DNA from 3 places in the Nonomuraea sp. NPDC003709 genome. Region 2 is predicted to be linked to each of the others. Evidence: riboswitches for the same ligand, from Rfam matches in the RefSeq annotation. Region 2 holds a riboswitch; each other region holds the start of a gene.
What was found. A riboswitch is a leader RNA that binds a small molecule or an ion and turns the genes downstream of it on or off. The one in region 2 is predicted to bind S-adenosylmethionine.
Positions count from the first base shown of each region.

Region 1: linked by a shared signal. The riboswitch ahead of ABZX61_RS62980 (extracellular solute-binding protein) and the one ahead of ABZX61_RS11260 (aminotransferase class V-fold PLP-dependent enzyme) in region 2 are both predicted to bind S-adenosylmethionine.
Region 3: linked by a shared signal. The riboswitch ahead of ABZX61_RS42915 (GNAT family protein) and the one ahead of ABZX61_RS11260 (aminotransferase class V-fold PLP-dependent enzyme) in region 2 are both predicted to bind S-adenosylmethionine.

Region 1 is NZ_JBEXMW010000049.1:39,010-49,381, forward strand. Features, by position in the region: gene ABZX61_RS62955 (hydantoinase B/oxoprolinase family protein) at 1-189, opposite strand, end outside; gene ABZX61_RS62960 (hydantoinase/oxoprolinase family protein) at 192-2,297, opposite strand; gene ABZX61_RS62965 (ABC transporter permease) at 2,294-3,094, opposite strand; gene ABZX61_RS62970 (ABC transporter permease) at 3,087-3,944, opposite strand; gene ABZX61_RS62975 (ABC transporter ATP-binding protein) at 3,941-5,068, opposite strand; gene ABZX61_RS62980 (extracellular solute-binding protein) at 5,035-6,141, opposite strand; SAM riboswitch class IV at 6,196-6,316, opposite strand; gene ABZX61_RS62985 (DUF5937 family protein) at 6,401-7,375, opposite strand; gene ABZX61_RS62990 (MFS transporter) at 7,435-8,634, shown strand; gene ABZX61_RS62995 (hypothetical protein) at 8,800-10,372, shown strand, end outside.
Region 2 is NZ_JBEXMW010000003.1:554,698-565,069, forward strand. Features, by position in the region: gene ABZX61_RS11250 (NADH-quinone oxidoreductase subunit D) at 1-678, opposite strand, end outside; gene ABZX61_RS11255 (DoxX family protein) at 802-1,452, shown strand; gene ABZX61_RS11260 (aminotransferase class V-fold PLP-dependent enzyme) at 1,461-2,672, opposite strand; SAM riboswitch class IV at 2,799-2,914, opposite strand; gene ABZX61_RS11265 (TerC family protein) at 3,027-3,764, shown strand; gene ABZX61_RS11270 (cytochrome P450) at 3,774-4,967, shown strand; gene ABZX61_RS11275 (SAM-dependent methyltransferase) at 4,951-5,913, opposite strand; gene ABZX61_RS11280 (chaplin family protein) at 6,100-6,327, shown strand; gene ABZX61_RS11285 (DUF2520 domain-containing protein) at 6,771-7,661, shown strand; gene panC (pantoate--beta-alanine ligase) at 7,678-8,514, shown strand; gene ABZX61_RS11295 (DUF6624 domain-containing protein) at 8,534-9,040, shown strand; gene ABZX61_RS11300 (L-aspartate oxidase) at 9,104-10,372, shown strand, end outside.
Region 3 is NZ_JBEXMW010000018.1:142,620-152,991, forward strand. Features, by position in the region: gene ABZX61_RS42870 (MarR family transcriptional regulator) at 1-244, shown strand, start outside; gene ABZX61_RS42875 (hypothetical protein) at 305-493, shown strand; partial or broken gene ABZX61_RS42880 (xylose isomerase) at 523-726, shown strand; gene xylB (xylulokinase) at 891-2,294, shown strand; gene ABZX61_RS42890 (hypothetical protein) at 2,408-3,151, shown strand; gene ABZX61_RS42895 (class I SAM-dependent methyltransferase) at 3,157-4,014, opposite strand; gene ABZX61_RS42900 (hypothetical protein) at 4,617-5,303, opposite strand; gene pyrE (orotate phosphoribosyltransferase) at 5,407-5,931, opposite strand; gene ABZX61_RS42910 (Ig-like domain-containing protein) at 6,212-7,393, shown strand; SAM riboswitch class I at 7,478-7,578, shown strand; gene ABZX61_RS42915 (GNAT family protein) at 7,586-8,215, shown strand; gene ABZX61_RS42920 (hypothetical protein) at 8,390-8,794, opposite strand; gene ABZX61_RS42925 (hypothetical protein) at 9,954-10,372, shown strand, end outside.

The sequences.
Region 1 (10,372 bases), on a different contig from region 2:
GCCGGAGACTCCGATGCCGCGCGGGTAGGCGACGAAGCCACCGTCCAGGCCCGCGAAGGCGCAGCAGAAGTCGGCGGTCTCCTTGACATACAGGGAGCGGCTGGTGCGCTGCAGGGTGAGGCACATCTCCTCGGTCATGGCGCTGAGCCGGTTGCCGACGATCTCCATGGTGACGGGGTCGAGCCGCACGTTCAGGCCTTCCGACGGGGGTTGTGGGCGCCGTCCGGCCGGCGCAGGTGCAGGTTGCCGGCCTCGTCCACGTCCGCAGACCAGCCGGGCGGCACGACCACGGTGGTGTCGTCCTGCTCGACGATCGCCGGGCCGTCGAACGCGTCCCCCACACCGAGGGACTCGCGCAGGTGGACGTGGGCGTCGTGCCAGGCGCCGGCCAGCAGGACCCGCCTGCGGGCCGTGGGGCGGGGCGCGCCCGTGCCCGGGGGGACGGCGGCGGGCGGCAGCTCGGCCGCCGGACCGACCACGCCGAGCCTGGCGGTGCCGAGCTCGATGGTCGCGCTCTGGTCGCGGAAGCCGTACAGGCGCTCGTGCTCGGCATGGAACGCCTCGGAGACCGCCTCGACGTCCAGGCGGTCCGGGTCGAGGGCGACGCGGAGCTCGTACGCCTGGCCGGAGTAGCGCAGGTCGGCCGCGAACGACAGCCGCCCCCGCAGCCGGGTCTCGCCGTCCTGCTCGGCCAGCCACTCCCGGGCCTGGGCGGACAGCTCGGCGAGCACGCCCGCCAGGCGGGTGGCGCTCGCGGCGTCCAGGGGGCGGCGCAGGCTGCGGGCGAAGTCGCGGCGCAGGTCGGCGCCCGCCGCGCCCAGGGCGCAGAACGTGGCGGCGGTCGGCGGGACCACGATGTGCGCGATCCCGACCTCCTCGGCGAGCATGGCGGCGTGCGTCGGGCCCGCGCCGCCGAACGGCACGAGCGCGAACCGCCGCGGGTCGAGACCGCGCTGCGCCATGATCTTCTGCAGCTCGGTCGCCATCCCCGCCGTCGCCACCCGCAACGCCGACGCCGCCACCCGGTACGCGGCCAGGTCGTCAACGACGCGCTCGCCTCCGGAGGCGAGGTGGGCGGCGATGCCCGACAGGGCCTTGAGCGAGGCGTCGGCGTCGAGGGGCATCCGGCCGCCGAGGAACGTGCGCGGGTCGATCAGCCCGGTCGCCAGGTAGCAGTCCGTCACCGTCGGCCGCTCGCCGCCCCGGCCGTACGCCGCCGGCCCGGGGTCGGCGCCCGCGCTGCCCGGCCCGACCTTGAGCACGCCCGGCCCGTCCACCCAGATGACCGACCCGCCCCCGGCCCCGATCGCGTGCACGGCCACGACCGGCACGATCAGGGGCAGCCCGCCCACCGTGGTGTGGGTGGCCAGCTCGGGCGACCCGTCCACGGACACGGCGATGTCGCTGCTGGTCCCGCCCATGTCGAACGTGACGATGGCCCCCGCCCCCAGCCGGGCGGCCGCCGCCACCCCGGCGGCCGGGCCCGACAGCACGGTCTCGACGGGCCGCTCGGCGGCCGAGCGCAGGCTCATCGAGCCGCCGTTGGACGCGCTGATGAAGATCGGCGCCGACACCCCGAGCCCGCGCACCCGGCTGTCCAGGCGGGCGAAGTAGTCGCGCATGAGCGGCTGGATGTAGGCGTTCATGCAGGCCACCAGGGCACGCTCGTACTCGCGTACCTCCGGCCACACGGTCGCCGAGGCCGTCACCGGCAACGCGGGCAGCCGCTCGCGCAGGCCCACCGCGACGCCCTCCTCGAAGTCCGGGTCGGTGTAACCGTGCAGGATCACGACCGCCGCCGCGTCGGCCCCGGTGGCCCGCAGCCGCGCGGCGACGCGGTCCAGCTCGGCGGCGTCCGGCTCGGCCACGGGTTCGCCCCGCGGGCCCAGCCGGGCGGAGATCTCGACGATGAGGTTGCGGGGGACGAGGGGCTCCTCCTTGCCCGCGTACAGGTCGAAGGAGGATGGCATGCGGCTGCGGCCGATCTCCAGGATGTCGCGGTAGCCCTCGGTCACGACCAGGGCGATGCGCGCGCCGCGCCGCTGGATGACGGCGTTCAGGCCGATCGTGGTGCCGTGGACGAGGCCCGTGACCTCGTCCGGCCGCAGGTCCGCGCGGGCGAGGAGGGCCGCCAGCCCGTCCGCGACCGCCAGGGACGGGTCGGCGGGCGTGCTCGGCTCCTTGTGGTGCACCACGAGGCCGCGGTCCGGCACGGAGGCCACGAGGTCGGTGAACGTCCCCCCGACGTCGATGCCGATCCGCGCCCCGGTCGCGGTCGCCGTATCCGTGCTTGTCATAGGGCCTCCGAAATGCGAGCGAATCGGTCCGCGACCACCATCACCACCACGCTCGCCGCCATGAGCAGCGTGGACACCGCGGCCATCGACGGGTCGAGCTGGTACTGCACGGCCGAGAAGATGCGCAGCGGCACCGTCGTGGTGTTCGCGCCCGCCACCAGGGCCGTGACGGCGACCTCGCCGAGCGAGGTGACCGCGGCGAGGATCGCGCCCGCGAGGATGCCGGGCCGCAGCAGCGGCAGCGTCACGGTCAGGAACACCCGGACCCGCCCGGCGCCCAGGCTCAGGGCGGCCCGCTCCAGCGCCGGGTCGAGTTGCGCGGCGCTCACCATGACCGCCCGCACCACGAACGGCAGCGCCACCAGCGAGTGCGCCAGCCACAGCCCGGTCACCGAGTTGACGAGGCCGACGCCGTGGAAGTAGTAGAGCAGGCCGAGCGCGACGATGATCTCCGGGACCATCAGCGGCGACAGCGCGAACCCCTGCAGCGGTCTCCGGCCGGGGAACGACCCCTGCGCCAGCCCGTACGCCGCCAGCGTCCCGATGACCACGGTCGTCGGCACCACCAGGAGCACCAGCAGGCCGCTCAGCCGGAACGAGACCCGCCAGTCGGGCGAGCCGAGCACCTCGGCGTACCAGCGCAGCGACAGCCCCGACGGCGGGAACGCCATCGAGCCCGCCCGGTTGAACGAGCTCGTCACCAGCACGACCAGCGGCGCGATCAGGAACAGGAACACCAGCGCCGCCAGAGCCGCGGCCACCAGCCGCACGATCCTGTCGTAGCCCCGCTCACCCATGAAAGCGCCTCTCCCAGATCCGGAACACGCCCGCCAGCAGCCCCGTGGACACGACGGTCAGCGCGAGCAGCGCGAAGCTCAGCGCCGCCGCCACCGGGTAGTCGAACACCGTCGTCACCTGGTCGTAGACCCGGATGCCGGTCAGCGGCTGGGTCACCCCGCCGACCAGCAGCGGCGTGATGTAGATGCCCATGGCCAGCGCGAAGACGATGAGGGCGCCGGTGACCGCGCCGGGCAGGCTGAGCGGGACCGTGACCCGCAGGAACGTCCTGACCGGCCCGGCTCCGAGCGTCTGCGAGGCCCGGTGCAGGTTGCGGTCCAGCCCGCCGAGCGCCGTCGTGAGCGGGATGATCGCGAACGGCAGCAGCACGTGCGTCACCGCGACCACGACGGCCGGGTAGCTGGTGAGCAGCTGGGCGGGCTGGTCACGCAGCCCGGAGGCGACGAGCGCACGGTTGACGAGCCCGTTGCCGGACAGCAGCACGACCCATCCGTAGGTGCGTACGACCACGCTGGTCAGCAGCGGCGAGATCACGATGACGAACAGCAGGGTCCGCACGACGCCGGGCCGCCGGCGGGCCAGGAAATACGCGGCCGGGTACGCCAGCGCCACGCACAGCACCGCCACCAGGAGCGCGGTGGCCAGGGTCCGGAGCAGGGAGCTGTAGAAGTACGGCTCGGTGAACACCCGGGCGTACTGCCCGAAGGTGAAGCCGGGCAGCGCCGCGTTGAAGGCGTCGACGGGGCTGAAGCTGAGCCGCAGCAGCCCGACGAGGGGGACCAGGAACAGCGCGGCCAGGAAGGCGACGAGCGGCAGGACGTACGGCAGGCCCGCCCACCGGCGTGTCATGGCGCCTCCGTTTCCAGGAGGATGACGTCGGCCGGATCCCAGTGCGCGAGCACGGACGTGCCCGCGCCGGGCGGGTCCTCGGTGCCCGCGCCGGTGTCGGCGACCTGCACGCTCAAGATGCGTCCGTCGGCCAGCCGCACCTCCACGTGCCAGGCGTCCCCGGCGAAGGCCCGATACCCCACCGTCCCGGCAACGGCGCCGACCACTCGGCCGGCCCCCGGGCCCGGTGTGGCCAGGCGGATGCGTTCGGGGCGGACGGCGACGACGGCGCGCCCGCCCGGCCACAGCGACAGCGGGCCGCACTCGACCACGATCCCGCCGGAGTCCAGCGCGCCCGAGCCGGTCACCGTGCCCTCCAGGACGTTGGCCGCGCCGATGAACTGCGCGACGAACCGGGTCGCCGGCCGCCGATAGACCTCGTCGGGGGTGCCGAGCTGCTCGACCCGGCCGCCGTTCATGACGGCCACCCGGTCCGACAGCGCGAGCGCCTCCTCCTGGTCGTGCGTGACGAAGACCATGGTGGTGCCGATGCGCCGCTGGATGGCGCGCAGCTCCACCCGCATCTCCCTGCGCAGCTTGGCGTCCAGGTTGGACAGCGGCTCGTCCAGCAGCAGCACGGCGGGCCGGATGGCCAGGGCGCGGGCGAGGGCGACCCGCTGCTGCTGCCCGCCGGACAGCTGGCGGGGCCGCCGCCCGGCGTACCCCTCCAGGCCGACCAGGCTCAGCGCCTCCCGCACCCGCTCGTCCCGCTCCCGCCGGTCGAGCCGGCGCACGCGCAGCCCGTACGCCACGTTGGCGGCCACGGTCATGTGCGGGAAGAGCGCGTAGTTCTGGAACACCATGCCCAGACCCCGCCGGTACGGGGGCCGCCGGGTCACGTCGGAGCCGTCGATCACGATCCGCCCGGCCGTGGGCTGGACGAACCCGGCGACGCAGTTGAGCAGCGTCGTCTTGCCGCAGCCGCTGGGCCCGAGGATCGACAGGAACTCGCCCTTGCGGATCGACAGCCGGTCCAGGTCGAGCACGCGCGCGCCGTCGTACCCGGCGGCGAGCCCTTCGATCTCGACGTGCCCGCCGCCTTCTTCCGGGGTCAGCCGAAGATCTGGTTCCACCGCTGCTGCCATTCGTTCAGCTTCGGGGTGGCCACCGCGTAGTCCACCCAGATGAACTTCTTGAAGACGTCGGGACCGTGCTTCACCTTCTGCTCGAACGGCTCGCTGTAGGAGATCGAGTCGTTGCCCGCGGCGTACCAGGTGCCCTCGGCGAACGGCTTCTGGTTCTGCGCGGCCGTCAGGTGGTCGAGGAACTTGTTCGCCAGGTCGCTCTTCTGCGTCCCCGCGGCGACGAAGTACGAGGTCAGCGCGCCGACAGGGCCGGACTTGGGGTAGGTGAAGCCGATCGGGGAGCCGGCCTGGGCCATGGCGAAGGCGCGGCCGTCCCAGAAGGGCATGATCCAGGCGTCGCCGTTCTCGATGACGGTGGCGGCGTTGCCCGCGTTGGCGGGGAAGGAGGACACGCAGCCCTTCAGCGTCGCGAGCTTGTCGAACGCCTTGTCCACGGCGGCCGGGTCGGACAGCGTGCCGCCCTGGGAGGTGACCAGGGCCGAGAAGAACTCCAGGCCGGGGTTGTAGGTGAGCGGCGGGAGGGCGACGTGGCCGCAGTACTGCTTGTCGAAGATGTCAGCCCAGTCCGCGGGCGGCGTCTTGATCTTGTCGGTGCGGTAGAGGAGGCCGGTGGAGCCGGTGGTCAGCGGCACTCCGTACTGCTTGCCGTCATACGCGGACTTGCCGGCGAGGACCGGGTCCAGCTCCTTGAAGTGCGCGAGCCCGTCGGTGGCCAGCGGCTGGAGCAGCCCGGCGGAGGCCGCGGGCAGCGACGCGTCCGGGGTGAACGCGATGACGTCGAACGGCGGGTTCTTGCCGCCGGCCGCGCGCAGCTTGGTGAGCCATTCGGCGTTCGCGCCGTAGACGAGGTTCACCTTGGCGCCGGTGTCGCGTTCGAACGGCTCCACGAACGACTTCTTGAACAGTTCTCCCCACGCGCCCGCGAACGCGGTCACCGTGAGCTCCTGCTTCGCCGCGCCGCCGGTGCCCGTGGAGCCGCCGGTGGAGCCGCCCGTGTCGACGCCGCCGCAGGCCGTGACCGCCAGCGCGACCACCATGCCCAGTCCCGCGAGGCGAGTGAATCCGCCCTTCATCTTTCCCTTTCCTTTTCGAGCAGCCGGCCAAGGGCGCAGGGCAGCACGACTCGACATCCGCGCTTGCCGTCAGCAGCACCATTCGGCTCGACGACCGTGTCATCACCCGGGGCACCCCGCCGCGGTGGGAGGGTTGCCGTCCAGCAAGCCGGGGCTTCGCACTGGACTCGTGACATAAGCGACTATATCAGTAGGATTTACCTGGATATGGCATGAGGTGATGCTTAGTGGCTTTTGTCTCTTTTGTGCGAGGGTGTGCTCAGCCGTTGACCAGGGCGTCGCCGAGGGGCGTGCGCGCGTACAGGACGCCGCGGCCGACGCGGGTGCCCGCGATCAGGCCCGTCCTGCGCAGCGCCGCCAGATGGCCGCCGGTGGTGCCCAGGCTCTGCCCGAGCAGGGCCGCGAGCTGGGTGGTGGTGGCGGGCTCGGCCAGCTCGGCGAGGATGCGGGCGCGGCTGCGGCCGATCAGGGCCGACAGGTCGGCGTCGGCCGCGGCGGGCACGGCCGCGGCGCCCCTCGCGGGGTAGATCATCGCGTACGGCCAGGCGTCCTCCAGATAGGCGCCGACGGCGGTCGTGAACGCCGACGGCAGGAAGAGCAGCCCCTTGCCGCCGAGCCGGCGCAGCCCGTGGAGGCTGGTCAGCTCGACCTCGATCTGCCCCCGGGGCCGCCAGTGGACCTGCGGGCTGAGGTCCTCCAGCGCCGCCGCCCAGCCGTAGGCCGCCAGCCGTCCCGCCCGATGGGCGACGTCGCGCTGCAGGATCGCGCGGAAGCGCGGCCAGTCGTGGGAGACGATCTCCGTCCAGAGCGCCTCGTACGCGTCGGCGAACCGCTCCACCACCCGCGGTCCCGCCAGCAACTCCCTGACCCCGCCCGCCGCCGGCCGCCCGGCGAGCGCCCGAGCGATCTCCGCGTGCGCCTGCTCCAGCGGCGTCCTGCGCATGGCGGCCAGCTCAGCCTCGAACGGCACGTCCACCGCCGTCGGCGGCGGGGCGATGAAGGCGACGTTCGTGCCGCGCCGGTTGCCGCTGATCGCGTCCGAGGCCCGCAGCACGGGGTGCGTGCGTTCGAGCTCCCGGTACGTGCCCCGCCACCGAGCGGCCCACCGGCCGTGCACGCCCGCCTCCAGCCGGCCCGCCAGCACCCACTGCGCGTGCATGGTCTCGATCAGCGGCGAGATCGCGAACCTGGTGGCCACCAGGTCCTGCGGGGTGACCTCGATTCTTACGGGCACCTTTCGGTTATATCCGAAAGAGTCGCCGGCTCGCCGGTCCGGTCCGCACCATCGTGGACGTGAATGGGGCGACGTTCGGCGAGGTGTTCGCCGTCAAGGAGTTCCGGGTCCTGTTCGGCAGCTTCGCGCTGCTGGTCGGCGGGGACTCGATCAAGATGCTGGCCCTGTCCGTGCTGGTCTATGCGCGGACCGGCTCGGTCGGCCTGTCGGCCGCCGCGTACATGGCCGGCTGGCTGCCGTTCATCGTGGGCGGGCTGTTGCTGCTCTCGCTGGCCGACCGGCTGCCGCCGCGGGCGCTGATGGTGACCGGCGAGGTGGTCAGGGCGGTGACGTGCCTGCTGCTGGCCTTCGCGGGGTTGCCGGTCTGGGCGATGCTGGCGCTGGTGCTGGTCACTGGGCTGTTCACGCCGGTCTTCTTCGCCGCGCGGGCGGCGATGCTGCCCGACGTGCTGCCCGGCGATGCGTTCGTGCTCGGGCGGTCGGTCCTGAACGTGGCCTCCGCGAGCGCGCAGATCGCGGGGCTGGCGGCCGGGGGCGCGTTCCTGGCCGTCGCCGGGCCCTCGGGGGCGCTGGCCACGACCGCGGGCCTGGCCGCGGTGGCCGCCGTGGTGCTGCGGGCCGGACTGCCGTACCGGCCCGCCCGGGGCACGGCGCGGGCGGGCGCGGTGCGCCAGACGCTGCGGGTCAACCGGCGGCTGCTGGCCGACGGGCGGGTGCGCGGGCTGCTGCTGGCGGGGTGGCTGCCGTGCGTGTTCCTGGCCGGGGCCGAGGCCATGGTCGTGCCCTATCTGGGCGGGCAGGGGCAGGCCGGGGTGGTGCTCGCGGCGGCGGCCGTCGGGATGGCGGTGGGGGAGTTCGCGGTGGGCAGGTTCGCCGCGCCGGGGCTGCGGGAGCGGCTGTCGTTTCCGCTGGCGGTGCTGCTCGGCGTGCCCTGGGTGGGGTTCGCGCTCGGGCCGGGGATGGCGTGGGCCGCCGTGCTGGCCGCGGTGGCGACCGCGGGGCTGTCGTACCAGCTGGGGTTGCAGCGGCGGTTCGTCGAGTCGGTGCCCGAGGAGGTGCGGGGGCAGGCGTTCGGGCTGCAGTCGTCCGGGCTGATGACGGGGCAGGCGGCCGGGGCGGCGCTGGTCGGGGCGCTCGGAGAGGTGATCGCCCCCGGGCCCGCGATCGCGGTGGCGGGCGGTGCCGGGGTCCTGGTCGCGCTGGCGATGGCGGGCGTGCTGCGCCCGGGCGGTACGCGCGAAGCGGCCCCTCACCTCTGACCGGCCGGTGAGCGTGCGGCGGGCCCTCGCCGTTGACCGGCCGTTGAGCGCGCGGCGGGCCCGGCTGCCGAGCTCGCGCAGCCCCGCCGCTGATCGGCCGCGCCCCCGGCACGGGCGCGGAAAACCCCCCGCGATCGGGCGTGTCCCGGCTATATGGTGCCGTTCGTGGACACTCTGGAAAGCCTCGTCATCGCCCGGCGGCTGCGCGTGCCCATCGGCGCCGCGCCCGCCGGATCCGGGTCCGGCTGGGGGGAGATCGCCGCCCGCCAGCTCGACGCGGCGCTGCTCAGCGTCGGCTTCACGTGCTCGGCCGCGCTGCTCGAGCGGCTGTCCGGGCTGCGCGGCGAGACCGTGGTCGACCTCGGCGTCCGCATTCTGGCCGCCGTCCGCACGCTCGTGGGTGACCACGTCCGGCACAACGCGTACTTCCTCGACTTCCCCAAGAACGTGCCCGACACCCTGGAGTTCTGGGCCGGGCTGCTGCGCGAGGCCCTGCTCGACCCGGTCGCCGCCGCCCGCGTCGAGACCTCGGCGCTCAACCTGCTCTCCCTGCCCGGCTACGGCCGTTACCAGCACACCTACGCCGACCTGCTGGCCGCGCACGCCGAGCTGATCCCGCTGGCCGGGGACCGGGTGACCGTGCTGGAGCTGGGCGGGAGCCTGGAGTCGGAGGCGCGGGAGCTCTACTTCTCGCTGGCGGGCTCCGAGGTGCCCCTGGCCGCCGAGGACCTGGCCGCGCTGCGCCTGCTGGCCGGGTTCTGCGCCGACGAGCCCGAGCGCATCCCCGTGCGCGAGAACCGCGCGATCGTCAACGAGGTCCGGCTGACCGAGGGCCGGCCGCTGCTGGTCGACACCGTGACCGACGTGCTCCGGCTCGCCTGCGGCTGCTCCGGCGGCGATGTCACGCTGGCCGAGCCCACCAGGTTCCGCTCGTTCCGCCGGGCCGAGCGCCGCGCCCTGCTGGGAGCCCTGGACGCGGTCGCCTCCCCGGCCAGGCTCGGCGACGTGCCGCGCCACCGGGAGGAGTGGAAGCGGCTCGGCGAACGGCTGCACCCCCACGAGTACCCGCAGTTCCCGCGCGCCCTGGCCGTCTTCGACACGGCCAGGGGCACGCGCCCGGCCCCAAGCCTGGACGGCCGGGTCGAGGCCGCCCTGTCGGCGGGCCGCACCGCCGAGGCGGTGAAGCTGCTGGAGCAGGCCCCGGGCGCGCTGCTGCGCCGCCTCGACCACCTGCTGCGGACCGGCCTGTCCACGTCGGCCGTGCTGGACGCCGCGGAAGGGGCCGCCTCGGGCGCCTCCGGCCGCGTCCTGCTGTCGCTGCGGGAGCATCTGCAGAACCGGCTCGCCCCCGTCGCGGGCCGCGTCTTCGTCAACCGGAACGGCAGGGCGTGGGCGGCCCCCGACTCCCGCTCGCCGCTGGAGGAGGAGGCCCTGGCGCGGGCGCTGGCCATCCTGGACGAGGAGATCGCCCGCCGCCTCCCCGACCCCGGCGAGCTGATCGTCGATCCCGACGTGCTCGACGTCGCCCTGCCGCTGTCCGGCAAGGCCGTCGTGCCCGGGCTGGGCATGCTGCCCCGGGGCTCGGTGTCGGCGGTGGACGGCGAACTGCTCAGGTTCTTCGTCCACTGGCGCGAGGCCCGGCAGCGCACCGACTACGACCTTTCCGCGCTCATGCTCGACGCCTCCTACGACGACCCGACGCACATTTCCTGGACGAACTACACCAACGACTTCGCCC
Region 2 (10,372 bases):
GTACTGCATGATCTGCTCGCGGGAGAGCACGCCGACGCCCCTGGTGCGGGCGATGAAGATCTCGTTGTGCAGGATGAGGTTCTCGATGTCGGGCACGCGGCGGCGGGTCTCCGCGACGGCCTCCGACACCCGGTCGAGCCAGCCGAGCGGCAGGTCCTCCTTGAGGCCCCCGACCCGGTTGAACATGTAGTGCATGCGGCCGCCGGAGATCTCCTCCATGACCGCCTGGATGCGCTCGCGCTCGTTGAACGAGTAGAACAGCGGTGTGATCGCGCCGAGCTCCAGCGGATAGGAGCCGAGGAACATCAGATGGTTGAGCACCCGGTTGAGCTCGGCCAGCAGCGTGCGCGCCCACACGGCCCGGACCGGGGGCTCCATGCCGAGCAGGCGTTCGGCGGCCAGCACCACACCCAGCTCGTTCGCGAACCCCGACAGCCAGTCGTGCCTGTTGGCCAGCATGATGATCTGACGGTAGTCGCGGACCTCGAACAGCTTCTCCGCGCCCCGGTGCATGTAGCCGATGATCGGCTCGGCGGCGGTGATGCGTTCGCCGTCGAGCGTCAGCCTGAGCCGGAGCACCCCGTGGGTCGACGGGTGCTGCGGGCCGATGTTGAGGATCATGTCCTCGGTGGCCAGCTCTTTTGCACCCGCGCCGATCCCGACCACACGTTCCGTCATATGGCAATGCTGCCACCGCGCCGGTTGCTGGGCCAGGGCGGGGCCGGGTCAAGGAATGGTACGGAAACGCATCCCTAACTCGGACACGGGGAGGAATACAAGGAACCGGGGGGAGATAACACCATGAAGAGAGTTGTGTTTGATGTCGCGGCGTTGATCGCACGGGTGGTGACCGGCGTGATCTTCTTGGTCCACGGCGCGCAGAAGTGGGAGGGCGGCCTTGCGGCCACGGGGCAGGCGTTCAAGGGGATGGGGATCCCGATGCCGGAGCTCGCCGCCATGTTCGCGACCCTCATCGAGATGGCGGGCGGCATTTTCCTGATCCTGGGCCTGCTGGTGCGCCTGGTGGGGCTGCTGCTGCTGATCAACATGCTGGGCGCCATCACGTACGTGCACGCGGGGCACGGGGTGCTGTCCAGCGCCGGCGGCTGGGAGCTGCCCGGCGCGCTCGGGGCACTGGCCCTGTTGTTCCTGGCGCTGGGGGGCGGCCGGATCGGGATCGACGGGATCTTCGCCGCGATGTTCCGCCGGCGCTCGGAACGCCGGGCCGCCGAGGAGGAAAGCGCCGCGCGGCCACAGCGTCCGGAGCCGTCGAACGTCACGACCAGGCCCGCCGGCCTCACGACGCCCGCCGAGGCGCCTCGGGTGCCCAGGCAGCCGACCGAGCACCGGGCCGGCGGGGTCAACGACGACGACATGAGGGACATCGACGCCCTGGTCTCCGACGAGCCGCCGCCGCACCGCAAGCCGCCGAACCGCTCCGACGCCGTCTAGCGGCCGACTCAGCGATTCACGAGGTCCCGCACGGCCTCGACCAGCCGGTCCACGTGCTCCTGCGTGGAGCCGATGCCGATGGAGGCCCGCACCGCGGAGGCGGTGCCGTCCTCACATCCGCCGTCGGCCTCACCCAACAGGTGCCGGACGAACGGGTGCGCGCAGAACTTGCCGTCGCGCACCCCGATGCCGTACTCGCCGGACAGCACCTCGGCCACCTCGCGGGCCGAGTAGCCGGCCACGGTGAACGACACGATGCCGACGCGCGGGTGGTCGTCCCCCCACAGCGACAGCTCCCGTACGCCCTCGATCGAGGCCAGCCCCGACCGCAGGCGCGCGATCAGCCGCTCCTCCTCCCGCACCAGCGCGGTCCAGCCGGTGGCCGTGAGCGCGTCGCAGGCGGCGGCCAGGGCGATGGCGCCCAGCACGTTCGGGGTGCCCGCCTCGTGGCGCGGCTCCGGGTCGTCGTGCCACTCGGTGTCGTCGCCCACGGAGCGCACCGCGCCGCCGCCCTTGAGGTACGGCTCGCCGTCCGCGAGCCAGTCCCGCCGCCCGATCAGCACCCCGGCGCCGAACGGCGCGTACAGCTTGTGCCCGGAGAAGGCGACGTAGTCCAGGTCGAGCGCGGTCAGGTTGAGCCGCCGGTGCGGTACGAGCTGGGCGGCGTCCACCAGGATGCGGGCGCCGTGCCGGTGCGCGACGTGGGCCAGGGCGGCGATGGGCCACAGCTCGCCGGTGACGTTGGAGGCGGCGGTGACCACGAGCAGCTTGGGGCCGTCGATGCCGGCCAGGGCCGCGTCGGCGGCGCGGACGGCCTCGCCGGGGAAGGCGGGCGGCGCCAGCCGTACGGACTTCTCCCAGGGGAGGAGAGAGGCGTGGTGCTCGGTGTCGAAGACCACGGTGGTGGTGCCGGCGGGCAGGCAGCGGGCCAGGAGGTTCGTGGCGTCGGTGGTGTTGCGGGTGAAGATCACCGCGTCGTCCGGGCGGGCCCCGACGAACGCCCGCACTGTGTGGCGGGCCTGCTCGTAGCGGGCGGTGGTGAGCTGCGAGGCGTAGCCCGCGCCCCGGTGGACGCTGGAGTAGGCCGGGAGCGCGGCGGTGACGGCGGCGCTGACCGGCTCGAGACAGGGGGCGCTGGCGGCGTAGTCGAGGTTGGCGTAGCCGACGAGCCGGCCGCCCTTGACCGGCACCTCGAGGTCGGCCCCGAGCACGGCGGGGATCGGCCTGCCCGTGGTAACCGGGACGGCCTCGGCCTCGGCGGCGCGAGCGGGGACGGAGCTGAAGATCGTCAACGTGGACACGGCACATCTCCCTCAGGGTCATCGGACCCCTGGAAGCAGCCACGGAGCCCGCGCTTGCCCGCCACACTTCGTGACGGACCAGGTCTTCACCCGGGGCACCCCGCCGCGGACGCGAGGGTTGCCGGCCAGCTAGCCGGGGCTTGTCGCTGGCACTCATGACCTACGGCGGAGACTATAACCCAATCCCCTCCATCGATCGCAAGTCGGTGAACTTATCCGGCGGCTGACTCGTTGCTACCGGAAATCCCGCTCATGTGTCATGGAGGTGCGTAAATGTTGGACTGGGTAACCGACCCGCAGATCTGGATCGGTTTCTTCACCCTGGTCGCCCTGGAGATCGTGCTGGGGATCGACAACATCATCTTCATCTCCATCCTGGCCGGGAAACTACCTTCCGAACAGCGGGACAGAGCCCGGGTGCTGGGCCTGGGCGCGGCCCTGATCACCCGGCTGCTCCTGCTGCTCGCCCTGTCGTGGGTGGTGCAGCTCACCGAGCCGCTGTTCGCCGTCTTCGGTCACGAAATATCGGGACGCGACCTGATCCTGCTGCTCGGCGGCCTGTTCCTGCTGGGCAAGAGCGTCACCGAGATCGGCCACAGCATGGACGGTCCCGTGGGCAAGGACGGGAAGAAGGCCGCGGTCGCCTCCTTCGCCTCGGTGATCATCCAGATCATGGTGCTGGACATCGTGTTCTCGCTCGACTCCGTCATCACCGCCGTCGGCATGGTCGACACGCTCGGCGTGATGATCGCGGCGGTCGTGGTGGCGGTGCTGGTGATGCTGTTCGCCTCGGGACCGATCAGCAGGTTCGTGGACCGGCACCCGAGCATCAAGATGCTGGCGCTGTCGTTCCTCGTGCTGATCGGCGTGGTGCTCATCGCCGAGGGCTTCGGCCAGCACATCCCCAAGGGCTACATCTACTTCGCGATGGCGTTCTCGCTCGTCGTCGAGCTGCTGAACATCCGGATGCGGAGCAAGCGGACGGCGCCACAGGAGGATCCCACTCCTTAAGATGAAATAGTGCGATTTGACCCTTGGGATCCGGATTTCGTGGCGCACCCGTACCGGGTGTACGACGAGCTGAGGCGCGAGGCGCCGGTCAGCTACTTCGAGCCGACGAACCAGTGGCTGATCTCACGTCATGCCGACGTGAACGCCCTGCTCAGGGACCGCCGCCTGGGGCGGTCCCACCTCCACGTGGCCACCAACGAGGAGTTCGGGAGGCCGGCGGAGCCGGAGTTCCAGGAGCCGTTCTGGCGGGTGATCAGGGCGGGCATGCTCGACGTGGAGCCGCCGGTGCACACCAGGCTGCGCCGGCTGGTCTCCAAGGCGTTCACGCCGCGCATGGTCGAGTCATTGCGTCCCCGGGTGCGCGCCATCGCCGCGGGCCTGGTGGACGCGTTCGTGGAGAAGGGCGGCGGCGACCTGCTCGCCGAGGTAGCCGAGCCGCTCCCGGTGACGGTGATCGCGGAGATGCTCGGCATCCCCCACGCCGACCGCCACCTGCTGCGCCCCTGGTCGGCGGAGATCTGCGGCATGTACGAGCTCAACCCGAGCCATGAGGCCCAGCACACGGCGGTACGGGCGGCGTCGGAGTTCGCCGACTACCTCAAGACCTTGGCCGCGGAGCGTCGCCGGGCTCCCGGCGACGACCTGATCAGCGCCCTGGCGCAGATCGACGAGCTGACCGAGGACGAGCTGGTCGGCACGTGCGTGCTGCTGCTCAACGCCGGTCACGAGGCCACCGTGAACGTGACGGGCAACGGCTGGTGGTCCCTGTTCCGCAATCCCTCCGAACTGGCCCGGCTGCGCGAGGACCGCTCGCTGCTGCCCACGGCCGTCGAGGAGGTGATGCGCTGGGACACGCCGCTGCAGATGTTCGAACGCTGGGTGCTGGAGGACATCGAGGTGCACGGGGTGGAGATCCCGCGCGGGTCGGAGGTGGCGCTGCTGTTCGGCTCGGCCAACCGCGACCCGGCGGTCTTCGAGGACCCGGACCGGCTCGACGTGGGGCGGGCCGACAATCCGCACATCTCGTTCGGGGCCGGGATCCACTTCTGCCTGGGCGCGCCGCTGGCCCGCATCGAGCTCATCGAGTCGTACGGCGCGCTCCTGGACCGGGCGGCCAAGCTCGAACTGCGGGAGGAGCCGAGCTGGAAGCCCGGCTACATCATCAGGGGGCTGCGGTCGCTGGAGGTCACCGCCGCTGGCTGAGCCAGCCGAACCCGCCGAGCCCCGCCGGGTCGATCAGCTCACCCTCCTCCGACGCCCTGGCCAGCGCCCGGATGTAGGTGCGCGGCTCGGTGCGGGCCAGGTCGATCGGGGGCCTGGTGCCGGTGATCCCCAAAGCCCTCAGCGCGTCGCGCTGTGTGGACAAGGCTGTGGATATCGCGCCGGCCTGGCGCCCGGCCTCGGCGCACGCGTCAAGCGCGACATGAGCCGTGATATCGCAGGTCCCATCGGGGATCGGGGCAACGACCGCGCCGTCGCGGTAACCGGTCAACGTGCCACAGAGCGGCCGGTTATCCACAGGGTGTGCATAATCCACGGCAATCGCTCGGCCCCTTGTGAGGCGTCCCAGGACGGAGGCCCACGCCTCGTCGCGGGGGCGGCCGATCTCCGCGCGCGAGCCCACCCGGGTCAGCGGCCACCACCGGTCGAGCCAGGCGCAGTCGTCCGGTCGCGGCGGCCCGCCGAGGCGCTCCTCGCCGGTGCGGACGTTCACCATGATGAGGCGTGGCCCGGCGGAGGTCTGCTCCACCACGTCGAGCGGCACGTTGTCGAGCCACTCGTTGGCGATGGCCAGGCCCGTGATGCCGGTGGGCACGCTCGGCCGCCAGGCGATCCGCTCGGGCAGGCCGTCCGGCCTGGGGGAGAGGTCGACGGCGGTGACGCGGAGCCGGTCGCGCAGCGCGGGCTCGGCGGCCTCCAGCACCTGGGCGACCAGCATGCCCTCGCCCGCGCCGATGTCGACCAGGTCGAGCACGTCGGGACCGCCGAGCTCGGCGTCCACCTCCGACAGCAACGCCAGCACCGCGTCGGCGAACGCCGGGGAGGCGCTGACCGAGGTCCGGAAGTGGCCCGAAGGGCGTTCGCGAAGGTAGAAGCCCTCCTCGCCGTACAGCGCGCGCTCCATTGCGGCGCGCCAGGTGAGCCACATGTCAGGACTATCTCATGACTTTCGGGTGACACGCATCGTCATCGCTTGACTACTCATTGTCGCCGACTTGCGGTACGTTTACCTAATGTCATCGAGCGTGCGCGTTGCGTCACCCCCATGTGGCGCGACCGACCGCTCCCGAGCAAGCACCAGCGGCCCCAGGCCGCGAAACCGAGAGGAGCCCTCGTGCTGAAGAAGGTCATGGTCGTCACAGGAGCCGTCGCCATGCTGTCGCTCGCGGCCCCGGCGCACGCCGACACGACCAGCGGCAACGGCAGTGTGCTCGGCGGCAACCAGCTGCACCTTCCGATCGCGATCCCGATCAACATCTGTGGCAACGCCGTGGCCGTCATCGGCGCCGCGTTCGCCGGCTGCCAGGGCGGCGCCACCGCCTACGTGCCGAGCCACCACTGAAAGAAGAGAGAGCCCGGGCCGGCACTCGTCCGGCCCGGGCTCCGACTCCGGCTGGTCGGTCGGCGAGCGGCCGGCCGGTCGCACCTCCAAGAGGTCACATCCTGCGGGCGTCGGGTCCTGGATGAGGGGACTCGGCGCCCGCTGCCATGCGATGAAACCCCTCTCCTCATCTCTTCCGACAGGGGGTGCACGTTTTGTATGCCCTTGTCGCTTTTGTCGTTAACTCAACGGGCGGCAAAACCGCGGTCACGTAGGAGCCCTCGGGCGAGTCGCGAGACGCGCCCGACAGTCCGCAGCCCTTGAGAGGCCGTTACGCTGGTCGGCAGTGCCACAACAGAAGCCTGCTCGTCGGACCGGAGTCCTGCTCGTCGTGCCTGGTTGAGGGCGGGGCGGCAGTCCGCCCGGCAGGCTTCTCATCAGCAGGTCGACAGGGGTGTGACGTCATGGACGCAGGGGATCGCCCGGCACGGCTGACTGTCGGCGTACTCGGGGCGGGCAAGGTCGGCTCCGCCCTCGGTGCCGCACTGGCTCAGGCGGGCCACCGGATCGCGGCCGCGAGCGGCGTTTCGGACAATTCACAGCGATGGGCGGCCGACCGGCTCGGCGTCAAGCCGTCCAGGCCTGACGAGGTGGTCGCGCAGGCCCAGCTCATCCTGCTCACCGTGCCCGACGACGCGCTGCCCGACCTCGTCAACGGGCTGGCCACGACGGGTGCCGACCTCCACGGCAAGCTGCTGGTGCACACCAGCGGGGCGTACGGGCTGTCCGTGCTGGAGCCGGCGGCCAAGGCCGGCGCGCTGCCGCTCGCGCTGCACCCGGTGATGACCTTCACGGGCAGGGACGACGACCTCAACAAGCTCACCGGCATCTCGTACGGCGTGACCGCCCCCGACGTGCTGCGGCCGATCGCCGAGGCCCTGGTGATCGAGATGGGCGGCGAGCCGGTCTGGATCGCCGACGCCGACCGCGCGCTCTACCACGCGGCGCTGGCCGGGGCCGCCAACCACATGGTCACCCTCATCGCCGAGTCGCAGGAGCTGCTGGGGCGCATCGGCGTCGAGCACCCGGGGCGGATGCTGGGCCCACTGCTCGGGGCCGCGCTCGACAACGTGCTGCGGCTGGGCATCACGGGGCTGACCGGCCCGGTCGTCCGCGGCGACGCAGGCACCGTGCGCAGGCACGTGGACGCGCTGATCCTGGCGGCGCCCGAGGCGGCGGACGCCTACATCGCGCTGGCCCGCCTCACGGCCGACCGCGCGCTGGCCGCGGGGCTGCTCAAACCGGAGGAGGCGGAGCGGCTCCTCGACGCGCTGGGGGGCAATATATGGACCTGACGGTAAGGGGCATCTTATGGAGTTGATCGTCGCCAAGGGTCGGGAAGACCTGGTCAAGGCACGCCGGGGTGGTGAGGTGGCTCTGGTGCCCACCATGGGTGCGCTGCACGAGGGGCACAGGTCGCTGATCAGGCAGGCCCGCGTGCGCGCCGATCAGGTCGTGGTCAGCATCTTCGTCAACCCCCTGCAATTCGGCCCAAGCGAGGATTTTTCACGCTATCCCCGTACATTCGACGCCGACCTGGACGTGTGCCGGGCCGAGGGCGTGGACGTCGTCTTCCATCCGGACGCCGCGGAGATGTATGCGTCCGACCGCCAGGTGAGCGTCTCGGCGGGCCACATGGGCTCGATCGTCGAGGGCGCCTTCCGGCCCGGCCACTTCGACGGCGTGCTGACGGTCGTGCTCAAGCTGTTCAACCTGGTCCAGCCCGACCTGGCGGTCTTCGGGCAGAAGGACGCCCAGCAGCTCGCCCTCATCCGCCGCATGGTCGCCGACCTCGACCTGCCCATCGAGATCCTGGGGGCGCCGACCGTACGCGAGCCCGACGGCCTGGCCCTGTCGAGCCGCAACCGCTACCTGTCCGGCGACGACCGCCAGGTGGCGCTGGCGCTCTCCCGCGCGCTGCGGGCGGGCGCGGCCGAGCTCACCCCGGCCCGGGTCCGTACGGTGGCCCAGGAGGTGCTCGACGCGGCCGGGCCCCGGCTCACGACCGACTATCTGGCGCTGGTCGATCCGGCGACGTTCGCCGAGGTGGACGAGTCGTACGCGGGGATGGCCGTGCTCGCGGTCGCCGCCACGGTGGGCACCACCCGGTTGATCGACAACGTCACCCTCACCTTGAATCCCGCCTGAGGCGGTTTACCGTCGGGTCATGACCGACGAGGAGCTGCGGGACGAGTTGCTCCGGCGCATGGAGATGGACCAGGCGATGCGCGACCCGGCCAAGGGTTTTCCCGACGACCGGCAGCTGGCGCGGCTGCAGAAGCTCGACGGGGGAAACACCGCCTGGCTCTACGCCGTGGTCGCCACCCGCGGCTGGCCGCTGGTCTCGCAGGTCGGGCACCGGGCCGCGCGGGCGGCCTGGCTGCTGGCCCAGCACGCCACCTCCCGCCGGGCGCAGCGGGTCTTCCACGAGGCGATGGCCGACGCGGTCGAGCGCGAGGAGGCCTCGCCGCACGACTTCGCGTACCTGGAGGACCGGGTACGCGTCCGCTCGGGCCGTCCCCAGCTCTACGGGACGCAGTTCCACGACGGCGTAGGCGGCCTGGAGCCCATGCCGATCGAGGACCCCGGCCTGCTCGACGAGCGTCGCGCGGCCGTGGGGCTGGAGCCGTTCGCCGAGTACGAGGCGTTCATCCGGAAAACAGAGGGCCGCTGACATCTCACTCCGCACGAGGCGTTATCGTCATATTGACGAAATCCCTCAGTGAGGAGATCCCTGATGAGTGCACCGGCGATTCCCCTGCGGCTGACCGCGCCCGCGGCCGGCTGGACCGTCGAGGCGGACGTGGTCGTCATCGGCTCCGGCGTCGCGGGCCTGACCGTGGCGCTGCGCCACGCGGAGCTGGAACCGTCCGCCAAGGTGCTGGTCGTCACCAAGGACGTGCTGTCGGCGGGCTCCACCCGGTGGGCCCAGGGCGGCATCGCGGCCGTGCTCGACCCCCGCGACACCCCTGACGAGCACCTGAACGACACGTTGATCGCCGGCGTCGGGCTGTGCGACGTGCGGGCGGTGCGCACGCTCGTCACGGAGGGTCCCGGCGCGCTACGGCGGCTCATCGGCCGCGGCGCCCGTTTCGACCGCACCCCCGACGGGGAGCTCCAGCTCACCAGGGAAGGTGGGCACCGGCGCGACCGGATCGTGCACGCGGGCGGCGACGCCACGGGCGCCGAGGTGCAGCGGGCGCTCGTCGAGGCCGTGCGCGCCGCGGAGATCGAGGTGATCGAGCACGCGCTGGTGCTCGACCTGCTCAAGGACGCGCGGGGCCGGGCCAGGGGAGTGACGCTGCACGTCATGGGCGAGGGCGCCCGCGACGGGGTGGGCGCGGTGCGCGCCAGGGCGGTGGTGCTGGCCACCGGCGGCATGGGCCAGGTCTACTCGGCCACCACCAACCCCGCCGTCTCCACCGGCGACGGGGTCGCGCTCGCGCTGCGGGCCGGGGCCGTGGTGCGCGACATCGAGTTCGTCCAGTTCCACCCGACCGTGCTGTGGCTCGGCGAGGGCTCGACGGGTCAGCAGCCGCTGATCTCGGAGGCGGTCAGGGGCGAGGGCGCGTACCTGATCGACCACGAGGGCGTCAGGTTCATGCAGGGCGCGCACGAGCTGGCCGACCTGGCGCCGCGCGACATCGTGGCCAAGGCGATCATGCGCAGGATACGTGAGACGGGCCGCGACCACATGTACCTCGACGGCCGCCACTTCGGCCGCGAGAAGTGGGAGACCCGCTTCCCCACGATCTACGCCGTCTGCCGCGAGCACGGCATCGACCCGGCCACCGAGCCGATCCCCGTGGCCCCGGCCGCCCATTACGCGAGCGGCGGCGTCATGACGGACCTGCGCGGCCGTACCTCGATCGAGGGCCTGTACGCGTGCGGCGAGGTGGCCTGCACCGGCGTGCACGGCGCCAACCGGCTGGCCTCCAACTCCCTGCTCGAAGGGCTCGTCTTCGCCGAGCGCATCGCCGAGGACATCCAGGCGGTACGCCCCGCG
Region 3 (10,372 bases), on a different contig from region 2:
GAGCCGGCTGTCGCACGCCGTGGCGCGCCTGGAGGAGCGCGGGTGGGTCCGGCGCGAGCGCTGCCCCGACGACGGGCGCGGCAGCTTCGCGGTGCTCACGGACGCCGGGTTCGCCGCGCTGGCCGCCGCCGCGCCCGGACACGTCGAGGAGGTACGGCGGAGCCTCTTCGACGTGCTGACGCCCGAGCAGGTACGCCGGCTCGACGAGATTTGCGTCGCAGTGCGGAACACGCTGGAGGGGTAGCGAGCGAACTGTCGTGCCGAGGCCGTAGGTTTCTCCGGGTACCCGAACAAGGAGAGGCCGATGCACGACACCGATGAGGCGCTGTTCAGGGCTGTCCACGGCATCGCGGGACGGTTCGCCGGCCAGCCCGTGCCCGTGGTGATGGAGGCGTTGCTGCGCCACCTGCCCAAAGCTCCGGGCCTCGAGGTGGCGGAGATCCGCAAGATCGCCGAGGAGATCAGCGTGGGACGTGACCCCTCGGGCTTGTGAACAGCTGATCGCCAGGGGAGCATCGAGACATGTACGAGCCAACCCCTGAAGACCGATTCACCTTCGGTCTGTGGACAGTCGGCTGGCAGCCGCTCGATCCGGTGGAGAGCGTGCACCGACTGACCGAGCTCGGGGCCTACGGCGTCACCTTCCACGACGACGACCTGCCGGCCGTCCAGCCCGATCGCGACCGGGCGATCGCGGCCTTCAGGAAAGCGCTTGCCGAAACCGGGCCGGCCTACCGGGTCGAGGAGCTCGGCCTGCCCACGCTCAACCGCGGTGAGACGTCGGCCGATCTCGCCTCCGACGACGTCGATCCGGACGTCGCTGCCGCGCGCGGATACCATTTCACGCATCTCAACCAGCTTGCGCTGGAGCACTTGTTAGGAGTTCGTGGGTGACGCTGGTCGCTGGGGTCGATTCCTCGACGCAGAGTTGCAAGGTCGTCATTCGTGACGCTGAGACGGGCGCGCTGGTCCGGCAGGGCCGCGCGCCGCATACCGACGGCACGGAGGTGCATCCGTCGCACTGGTGGGACGCGTTGTTGCGGGCCATCGAGGAGGCCGGCGGGCTGGACGACGTGCTCGCCGTCAGCGTGGGCGGGCAGCAGCATGGCATGGTCTGCCTAGACGAGTCCGGAAATGTCGTACGTGATGCCCTGTTGTGGAACGACACCCGCTCCGCGCAGGCCGCCGCCGACCTCGTGTCGGAGCTGGGCGGGCCGGAGGCCTGGGCCACCGCCGTCGGGTCGGTGCCGGTCGCCTCGTTCACGGTGACCAAGCTGCGCTGGCTGGCCGAGCACGAGCCGGACAACGCGGCCCGTACGGCGGCCGTCTGCCTGCCGCACGACTGGCTCTCCTGGCGCCTGGCCGGCGCGTTCGCCTCGGGGACCTTCTCGGCCGACTCCCCGGTGCCGCCGCTCGACCGGCTCGCCACGGACCGGGGGGACGCCTCGGGCACGGGCTACTGGTCACCGTCGACGGGCGCGTACCGGACGGATCTGCTGAAGCTGGCGTTCGGCTCGATCCCCCTGCTGCCCCGGGTGCTGGGGCCGGACGAGGCGGCGTACGAAGGGGGCGCGGCGCTGATCGCCCCCGGCACGGGCGACAACATGGCGGCGGCGCTCGGCGTGGGCGCCCGTTCCGGCGACGTCGTGGTGTCGCTGGGCACCTCCGGCACCGTGTTCGCGGTCGCGGAGTCGCCCAGCGCCGACCCGACGGGCGCGGTGGCCGGCTTCGCCGACGCGACGGGACGGTTCCTGCCGCTGGTGTGCACGCTCAACGCCGCCCGCGTCATGGACGCCGCCGCCCGCATCGCCGGGGTGAGCCTGGACGCGCTGAGCGATCTGGCTCTCCAGGCCCCGCCGGGGTCGGGCGGGCTGACGCTGGTGCCGTACCTGGAGGGCGAGCGCACCCCCAACCGCCCGACCGCGACGGGCTCCGTCCACGGGCTGACCCTGGCCACCTCGACCCCCGCCCACCTGGCGCGGGCGGCCATCGAGGGCATGCTGTGCGGCCTCGCCGACGCTCTCGACGCGCTGGGCACCAAGCCGGAGCGGGTGCTGCTGATCGGCGGCGCGGCCCGTTCCGAGGCGGTCCGCCGCATCGCCCCGACGATCTTCGGTGTCCCGATCACGGTGCCGCCGCCGGCCGAGTACGTCGCCAACGGCGCCGCGTACCAGGCCGCCACACTGGTCACCACGCCGGACTGGCGGTCGGAGGAGACGGAGACGTACGAAGGGGACGCCGTCCCGTCGATCCGCGACCGCTACGCCCGCGCCACCACCCACATCCTCGACTGACACCTGTCCGGCTTGTTTCCGGTCGCCTGCCCGGCGCCCCTGACTTTCGACAGGGGCGCCGGTTGACCATCGGCCGATGACGGGCCCACCTCAGCGGCGCCAGGCTCGCTCCCATGAACACACCCTCCTCTCTCACCGGCGCCCCGATGGACATTCCCTTCCCCGGACGATGGATCGGCGGCGTGACGCTCATCGTGGGACCGGTGATCATGTCCGCCGGATACCTGCTGCGTCATCTGAGCACGGTCACCGCCCTCACCCCTCAGCAGCAGGCCTGGGCCGAGGCACAGCCCTTCGCCGCCTACGGCCAGCTCCTCACCTACACGTCGGCGCCCGCCCTGCTCACCCTCTCCTACGCGGTGTTCGCGTTGGGGGCGCTGCTGCTCTTCCCCGCCTTCGTCGCCCTGGCCCAGCAGGTGGGCGGCCACCTCGCCTACTGGGGCGCCACGCTGCTGGTCATCGGCCTGTTCGCCCGCCTGTACTTCGCCGGCGCCGACCAGACCGCCTTCCAGCTCACCGAGGTCATCGGCCTGGACCAGGCGACGAGCGCGATCATGAAGGAGTATGTGGACATCTCCTACGGACCGTGGCGGGTACCGGTCTGGGCCTCCGTCGGCCAGTACGCGGGCTCGCTGCTGCTGGCCATCGCCGCCTGGCGCTCAGGCCTCTTCGGCACCGCCCGCGCCGTGATGTTGCTGCTGGCAGGAGGTACGTGGATGGGCGTGCTGAAGGGCGCCTCCATCCCCGACGTGCTGGTCACCGGCCTGCTCTGCGTGGCCCTGGTCCCGCTCGGCGCCCGGATGCTCCGTGACCGGCCGCCCGCCACGACCGGCCGGCCGAAGGCGCTGAGTTGGTGAGCGGGTCAGGGCTTTCGGAGATGCCAGACGATCAAGGCGGGAGTGTCCCGATAGGCCACCGCCGCCGCTTCCGAACACCACCGCTGAGCGAGAGGGCCACCGTGCCCGCCGTACGACTCGCCCCACCGAGGTTCGTGGCAGGCCACGATCCGCAGCCCTGCCTCGTGGATGGCGTTGATGTAGTCACTGGCCAGGAAGCGGCTGGCCGGCATGGCCCGTACGCCCCCGTCCGATCCCGCCACCCTCGGCACGCCTCCCAGATACAGCGACAGCGGATGGATGTCCGACAGCACCACGTGCCCACCGGGGCGAGCGACACGGGCCAGTTCGGCCAGCGGCGGCCCCAGGGCCGGCAGATGGGTCAACGCCAGCGCGCAGACCACCGCATCGAAACTCTCCGACGGGACCGGCATGCGACACAGGTCCCCCTGATGGAACTCCCCGTCCGGAGCCTTGGCCTCCGCTCTGGCAAGCATCTCCGCCGAGGAGTCCACGCCGACGACCTCATGCCCCAGCCCGGCCAGGAACGCGGCATGCCGGCCGGTGCCGCACGCGGCGTCCAGCGCCCGCCCCACCGCCAACGTTTCCAGGATGCGCCGCACCAGCGGCTCCTCCACGGCGATCAGCGGGTTTCCTTCGCCGTCGTATTGCTCAGCCCACTGCGCGTACCCCTCCGTGGTGGAGGCCTGGCCGACGACCACGCCCGCGTTCAGCTCCGGATCCGGGTCGGTCACCATCTTGCGGATCTCGGCGATCCGCTCCTCCACAAAGGCCGCATCCCCCAGATCACCCGCCTGCGCGCGTAACAGCGCGATTCCTTCCAGCCCCAGCAGCCAGGCCAGCGAGTGAGCGTAGAAAGGCATGCCGACACGATAAGAACCACGCCATCGCCACCGCGACTCAATTAAGGCGGAGCCGTTCACCCTCCGGAGTCTGGTTAAACGACAGAGTCGCCGCAGGCGGGCGACTGCGCCGCGTACCCTTCGGCGACCAGCAGGTACACGCAGTTCAACGCGAGGGCCGGTCAGAACGGCAACGAAATGACGCTCTGCCTGCGCATAGATGTCCGGTCGACAGGGCGAGAATCTCGCGCACGATCACTGCCACTGTCTCCTCAGGGGCCCTGACCAACGCTACTCACGATCTTCAACCCTCCCACAAGAGGCCGGCCGGTGCGGGATCGGCTCTCCTCGTACCGGCACCACCCCTGAACCTGGGTTTCCTAGGGACATTTCCCGGAGTCACCGCGGCAACCGAGGGTCCACGCCGCTCTTCCGAGTACTGGCCGTACTATCTTCCGGGCAAATGGATACGCCATCGGGCTGGACCGCGCAGAGTTGTCGAAAGCGATGAACGTCATATACGGCTACGAACCGACGGTCGCCACGGTCTCCGGCATCGGCATCACCGAGACCACGCCATTGGTTCCATGAATGCGTACAACTCTTCCGCGGAGCCCGAGTAATCAAGACCCGTAGACGTTCGTAAGCGGCAGATAGGCACTGAAGTGGTCGGCCACAATATCCGCCACAGCCTCCGCATCATCGACCCCATCCACTTCCAGAACCCGGATGCCCAAACGACGAGCGGAACGAACGGCCTCGTCGGCGACGAGCCGGTCTCGGGCGAGTCGGTTGCGCTGTGCTCGATCAGGATCGCTGACCTGGTGATCGACGGCGGCGGCCCGGGGCAGCTCGCGAACCTGACGCCGGCGGAACTCTTCGCTCGGCACCATGACGATCATTCGCCAGGTTGAGTCGATGATGGGAGCGACCAGTTCGGGACGCAGCCCCCAGCCTTCGGCGACGACCGGCCGCCCCGAAACCAGGCCACGCAGGTCGTCCAGAACCCATTCGAACCGCGCGGGAAACCCGGCCAGGATCTCGTCGGCCATTTTCTGCGGGCTGGTGTTCACCCAGACGGCGTCCGGCTCAGGGTCCGCGATGGGCTCGCCAAGCCGCACGCGACGGGCGATCCGACGGTCATTGTGCGCACGTGCGTCGTGATAGTCGTAGTGATAGGCGGTCAGCCCGTACCGGGTGGCCAGCAGCCTGGCGACGGTGGATTTGCCGGCCCATTGTCCCCCTCCGATCCACAGGGCGTTGTGCAAGGTGCCGAACGGATCCCAGACCTCGCTATTTGTGGCGTTCACGGTTACAGCATGGCGACGGCACCGACCAAAGAAACAGTCTTGTTCTGCCCGCCCGGACGGGTGACGATCGTAGAGAGAAGCCCTTGTCGATGGGCCCGGCGGATCAGTCCGTCATGCGCAGATCGGTCGCGGTCAACAACGACGAAAGCCTGATGCCTTCCGCGGCCAACGCCGCCGCACCTCCCTGCTCGCGGTCGATGACGCACAATGCCTCACTGACCTGGGCCCCGAGGCTCCGCAGCTCAGCAGTGGACAGGACGATCTGGCCACCGCTGGTGACAACATCCTCAACCACCAGAACCCGCCGCCCCACCACATCCGCACCCTCGGCCAGACGACAGGTCCCGTACGCCTTGGCCTGCTTACGGACGAACGCACACGGCAGACCGGTGTGCCGGCCAAGCGCGGTGACCACCGGAATCCCGCCCATCTCAAGCCCGGCCAACACCTCGATGTCCCCCGGGACCACGGGCGCCATCGCCCGAGCGATGTCATCCAGCAGAACGGGATCACCCTCGAACTTGTACTTGTCGAAGTACTCGGTGGCGGTACGTCCTGAGCGGAGCACGAAGTGGCCGGTGAGGTGGGCTGCGGCATGAATCCTGCGAGCCAGGTCAGAGCGCGTCACAGGCACCCAGTCTCCCAGAGGTATGGCGGACGCGCTCAGGGCCGCCCACACAGCCGAGAAGCAAGAACGGCCTCACCTCATGGTGGGCGGGTGCCACGTCCCGAGGTCCCACTCCTCGATCTCGCAGACGCCCTCTGGATACGCCTGCCTCGCAACCTGCCGCATCGATCAAGGCACTTTTGCATTGTTACCCACAGTTATGGGCATATAGCTCTCCGTATCGCTAATAGGCCGTCTTGTCCGAAAGATGCCTATTTGTCGGGGAATGGAGGCATCGACGATGCGGAACGGCCGAACCATACTCGTCAGCACGTTCACGGCTACGCTGCTGCTGACCGCAGGCTGCACCTCGGGTGGCTCGAACCCACCACCGCCCGCCGGCCCACAGGAGCGGGCCCTCGCAGCCAAGCTGTCGATCATCCCGGCGAACGGCACGAAGAAGGTGCCCCCGGACGCCGGGGTCAGTGTCAAGGCCACCGACGGCAAGGTCACCAAGCTGACCGTCGCCGACGCCAAGGGGCATGAGGTCCGCGGAACCCTCGGCGCGGACGGGACGTGGCACCCCACGTGGCCGCTGCGGCCCTCGACCGCGTACACGGTCAGCGCGCAGGCGACCGGCAGGGACGGCAAACCCGTCACCGCGCGGGCCACGTTCACCACGCTCAAGCCGAAGCGGGTGCTGGAGAGCGGCATGTCCCCGCTGGACGGCGAGAAGGTCGGCGTCGGCATGCCCGTCCAGCTCCTGCTGTCGCGCCCCATGACCGCCAGGAGCGACCGGGCCGCGGTCGAGAGGTCGCTGGAGGTGCGGATGTCGAAGCCGGTCGAAGGCGCGTGGAGCTGGGTGAGCGACCGCGAGGTCCAGTTCAGGCCGCGCGAGTACTGGCCTGTCGGCGAGAAGATCACGGTGGTCGCGCACCTGGCCGGGCTGCGCGCGGGCCGGGACCTGTGGGGCACCAGGGACCGCAGCCTGACGTTCACGGTCGGCGACGAGCACATCACCAAGATCCGCAATGCCACCCACCGGGCGGTCGTGCGGGAGAACGGCAAGGTCGTCAAGGCCATCCCGGTCAGCCTGGGCAAGAAGGGCGACGAAAGCTGGTCCGGCGTCATGATCGCCCAGGAGAAGGCCGCGTCGACCCTCATGGACTCGGCCACCATCGGCAGGCCCGGCGAGTACTACGCCCATACCAAGTGGAATGTCAGGATGACCTACAGCGGCATGTTCTTCCACGCCGCGCCCTGGTCGACCGGCGCGCAGGGCAACAGCAACGTCAGCCATGGCTGCGTGAACGCCAGCATGGCCAACGCCCGCTGGTTCTACAACTTCACGCAGCGGGGAGACATCATCGAGGTCACGGGGACGTCGCGGAAGCTCGAGTTCGGCAACGGGCCGACGCCGTGGGCGAAGTCATGGGACGACTGGCTCGCGGGCAGCGCCCTCGGCAGGTCGATCAACGCCTGATGGGAGAAACCGCGTCGGTTTGATTGGGCGGACCCGCTTGCGAATTGACGGTGTCCGCCTGTGCGGGCATGATCTCGACTCGGTAGTTCATCCAGAGGATCTGAGGGACCTGGCCCTGTGACGGTCCGGCAACCTCCCCGGCGGGAAACCCGCGGGAAAGGTGCCAATGCCAGGAACGATGAGGGAGAGCTGATGAGCGTGCGGCTTGATGTTCCTGTCCTTTCCGGGGATCTGGTGCGGTTGGAGCCGCTGGCGATGCGACATGCGCCGGATCTCGCGGAGGCGGCCGAGGAGGATCGGTCGTCCTACGACTTCACGCTGGTGCCTCGCGCTCGCGAGATACCGGACTACCTGGCGGCCCAGCTCGTCCGCGACGGGCTGACCCCATTCGCGCAGGTTCGGCTTACCGACGGCAAGGCGGTGGGCTGCACCGGCCTGTGGGATCCCCGCAGGTGGCCGGACCGGCCGGACCTGCGCGCGATCGAGATCGGCTTCACCTGGCTGGCCGCCTCGGCGCAGGGCACCGGGATCAATGCCGAGGCGAAGCTGTTGCTGCTGTCGTATGCGTTCGACACGCTCGGCGTTGCCCGCGTCGACCTGAAGACCGACGCCCGCAACCACCGGTGCCGCCAGGCCTTGGAACACCTCGGCATCCCCTTCGAGGGCGTGCTGCGCGCCTGGTCCATGTCGTGGGCGCACGGGGAGGAGGGCAAGGTCCGCGACTCGGCCATGTTCGCAGTGGTCGCCGAAGACTGGCCAACCGTCAAACCGGCACTGCAAGCCCGTCTCACCGCCGTGAGCTCCCGTTCGCCGGCCCTCTGAGAAGCTTCGGCTGGGTGCGGTGAGGCGCCCCTGAGCGTCTGAACACTGCCTGTCGGTAAGTTCGGCGCCCACCAGCTTGGCCGCCCGGTGGCGGGACTCGACCCGTGCCTGACCCGTCACGCCGCCTTGTCACGGGGTCCGGAGCGGACCCCGTGACACGAGGTTGACATCCCATCAAGCAGCGTCGAGCGCTGCGGTGATCTTGCGGGTCATCTCGACCAGAGTGGGACTGGGCCGGCCCTGGTGGGTACGGGCGGCTGCTTCGAGGGCGACGCTGACGGTGCTGCGGAAGTTGTCGGCCTCGGCCGGATCCTGCTGCTTGAGCAGGCTCATGGATGCGGTCAGGGCCGGCAGCACCAGGTCGGCGAGGTCGGCGACGGACTTGCCGTACTTCACGCCCTTGGGCGCCTTGGTGAGCACGTGCCCTACCAGGCCGGTCGCGGAGGTCAGGGCGATGGAGCCCTCGGTGGCGACCTTGTGGGCCGAGCCGGCGGCACCAGCGGCGGACATCAGGGAGACGGCGCCCCACGCGGCGGTCCGCAGGGTGAGCTTGTCCTGGTCGATGAGGGTGATGGACATGGTGCTGTACTCCTTCAGGTCTGCTATGAAACGGGCTTCCACGGGGGGCGGGGGCGAGCTGGGCGTGCCCCGGTTCGCGCTCTGTGCATTCACTGTCACCGACCGCTCTGATACCGGGCCGTTGGCGTGCTGACACAGCCGCTGACACCGACACAGCATCCGACCTGATCGCCCCCAGGACACCGCCTGTCGCGCTCCTGCCCTCCTACGGGCGCAGTCCGAGGAAGGGCTCAAGGCTGGGAAACAGGTGGACCGATCATGATCTGGTCTTCACCACGAAGCTTGGCGACCCGATCGAGCGCACGGAGGACTGGAAGCAGTGGAAGCCCATCCTCAAACAGGCCTACCTACAGGACGCCCGAGTCCACGATGCCCTCCTCATCGAGCAGAGTGTTCAGGAGACCCATGTGAGTACTGCACCCATGCAGCAACCCTCCAGATGAAAGACTCCGGGGACCGCATAGACGGCGGCCCTCTGGGGGTCTCCCTGATCAGGGACGGTTAAGGTCCTCGATCGCGAGCACGACGGCTGTGACAAGAAACCCCAATCCCACGCCCACCAGCGCGATCACCGCTGTGGTCGCATCGCCCCCTGCTCCGGTGAGAACGACCCAGCCGGCCGCTACGAGTAACAACCAGCCGAGAAGGACGAGACTACGAGCTCCACTACGGCAAGTTCCGCGGCTGCGCTTCACCGCATCAGCAGCTCGGATCCTGTGTGTCCCTATCGGTTCCACCTGGATCACCTGGCCGCGCTGGTCTCCATGGGATGGCTATGGGCCAAACAGAGTTAGGCGGATGATCGCCTCTGCTGTGGTACCCAACTCCATCTCCCAAGCTCAGGGTGCCGTCACGCAAGAAGCCACGCGTCCCTGGGCGACGCGACTTCCATGCACTGGGCCGCGGTGCGGCCAGCTGACGCATGGTCTTTCCACGGCCTGGTGATCGCCTGATCTTGTCTGGCATGGATCACGCACGTGACATGGGCATGGGTTTTCGGGGTAGGTCGAATTGCCAGGCGGCCGGATCCTACGACGTCGCCCAGACAGCCACAGTCAGCGTCAGCGAATTTGCAGAGGGCACGCGGCCGCCAGTATTCGCGGTGGAGGGCTCGATGAACACGCGGACAGCTCAGCCCCAGGTTGGGATCACCCCGAACATGTTCGGAATCTCCTACGGGTTGGCCGGTCTGGCCACCTGCTGGGGGTACGCGGCCATGCGGGGGGTGGCGCCCGCGCTGGTGGCCGACGTCCTGTTCATCGTCACCGCCGTCGTGTGGCTGGTGCTCATCGTCGGCTACGTGTCGCAGGTTCCGCGCCGACCCGGTGGCTGGCGCGCCGAACTGGCCGATCCGGTGCTGGCGCCGTTCGTGTCGCTGATCCCGATCGTCGGCATGCTCCTGGCGACCGGCCTGATGCCCCACGCCCCCACCGCCGGCCGGTGGCTGTTCGCCGTCTTCGCCGCCGCCACCACCATCCTGGCCGGGTGGATCACCGGCCAATGGATCGTCGAAGAGCTCGACCTGGATCGGTTGCACTCCGGCTACGTCCTGCCCGCCGTCGCTGGAGGACTCATCGC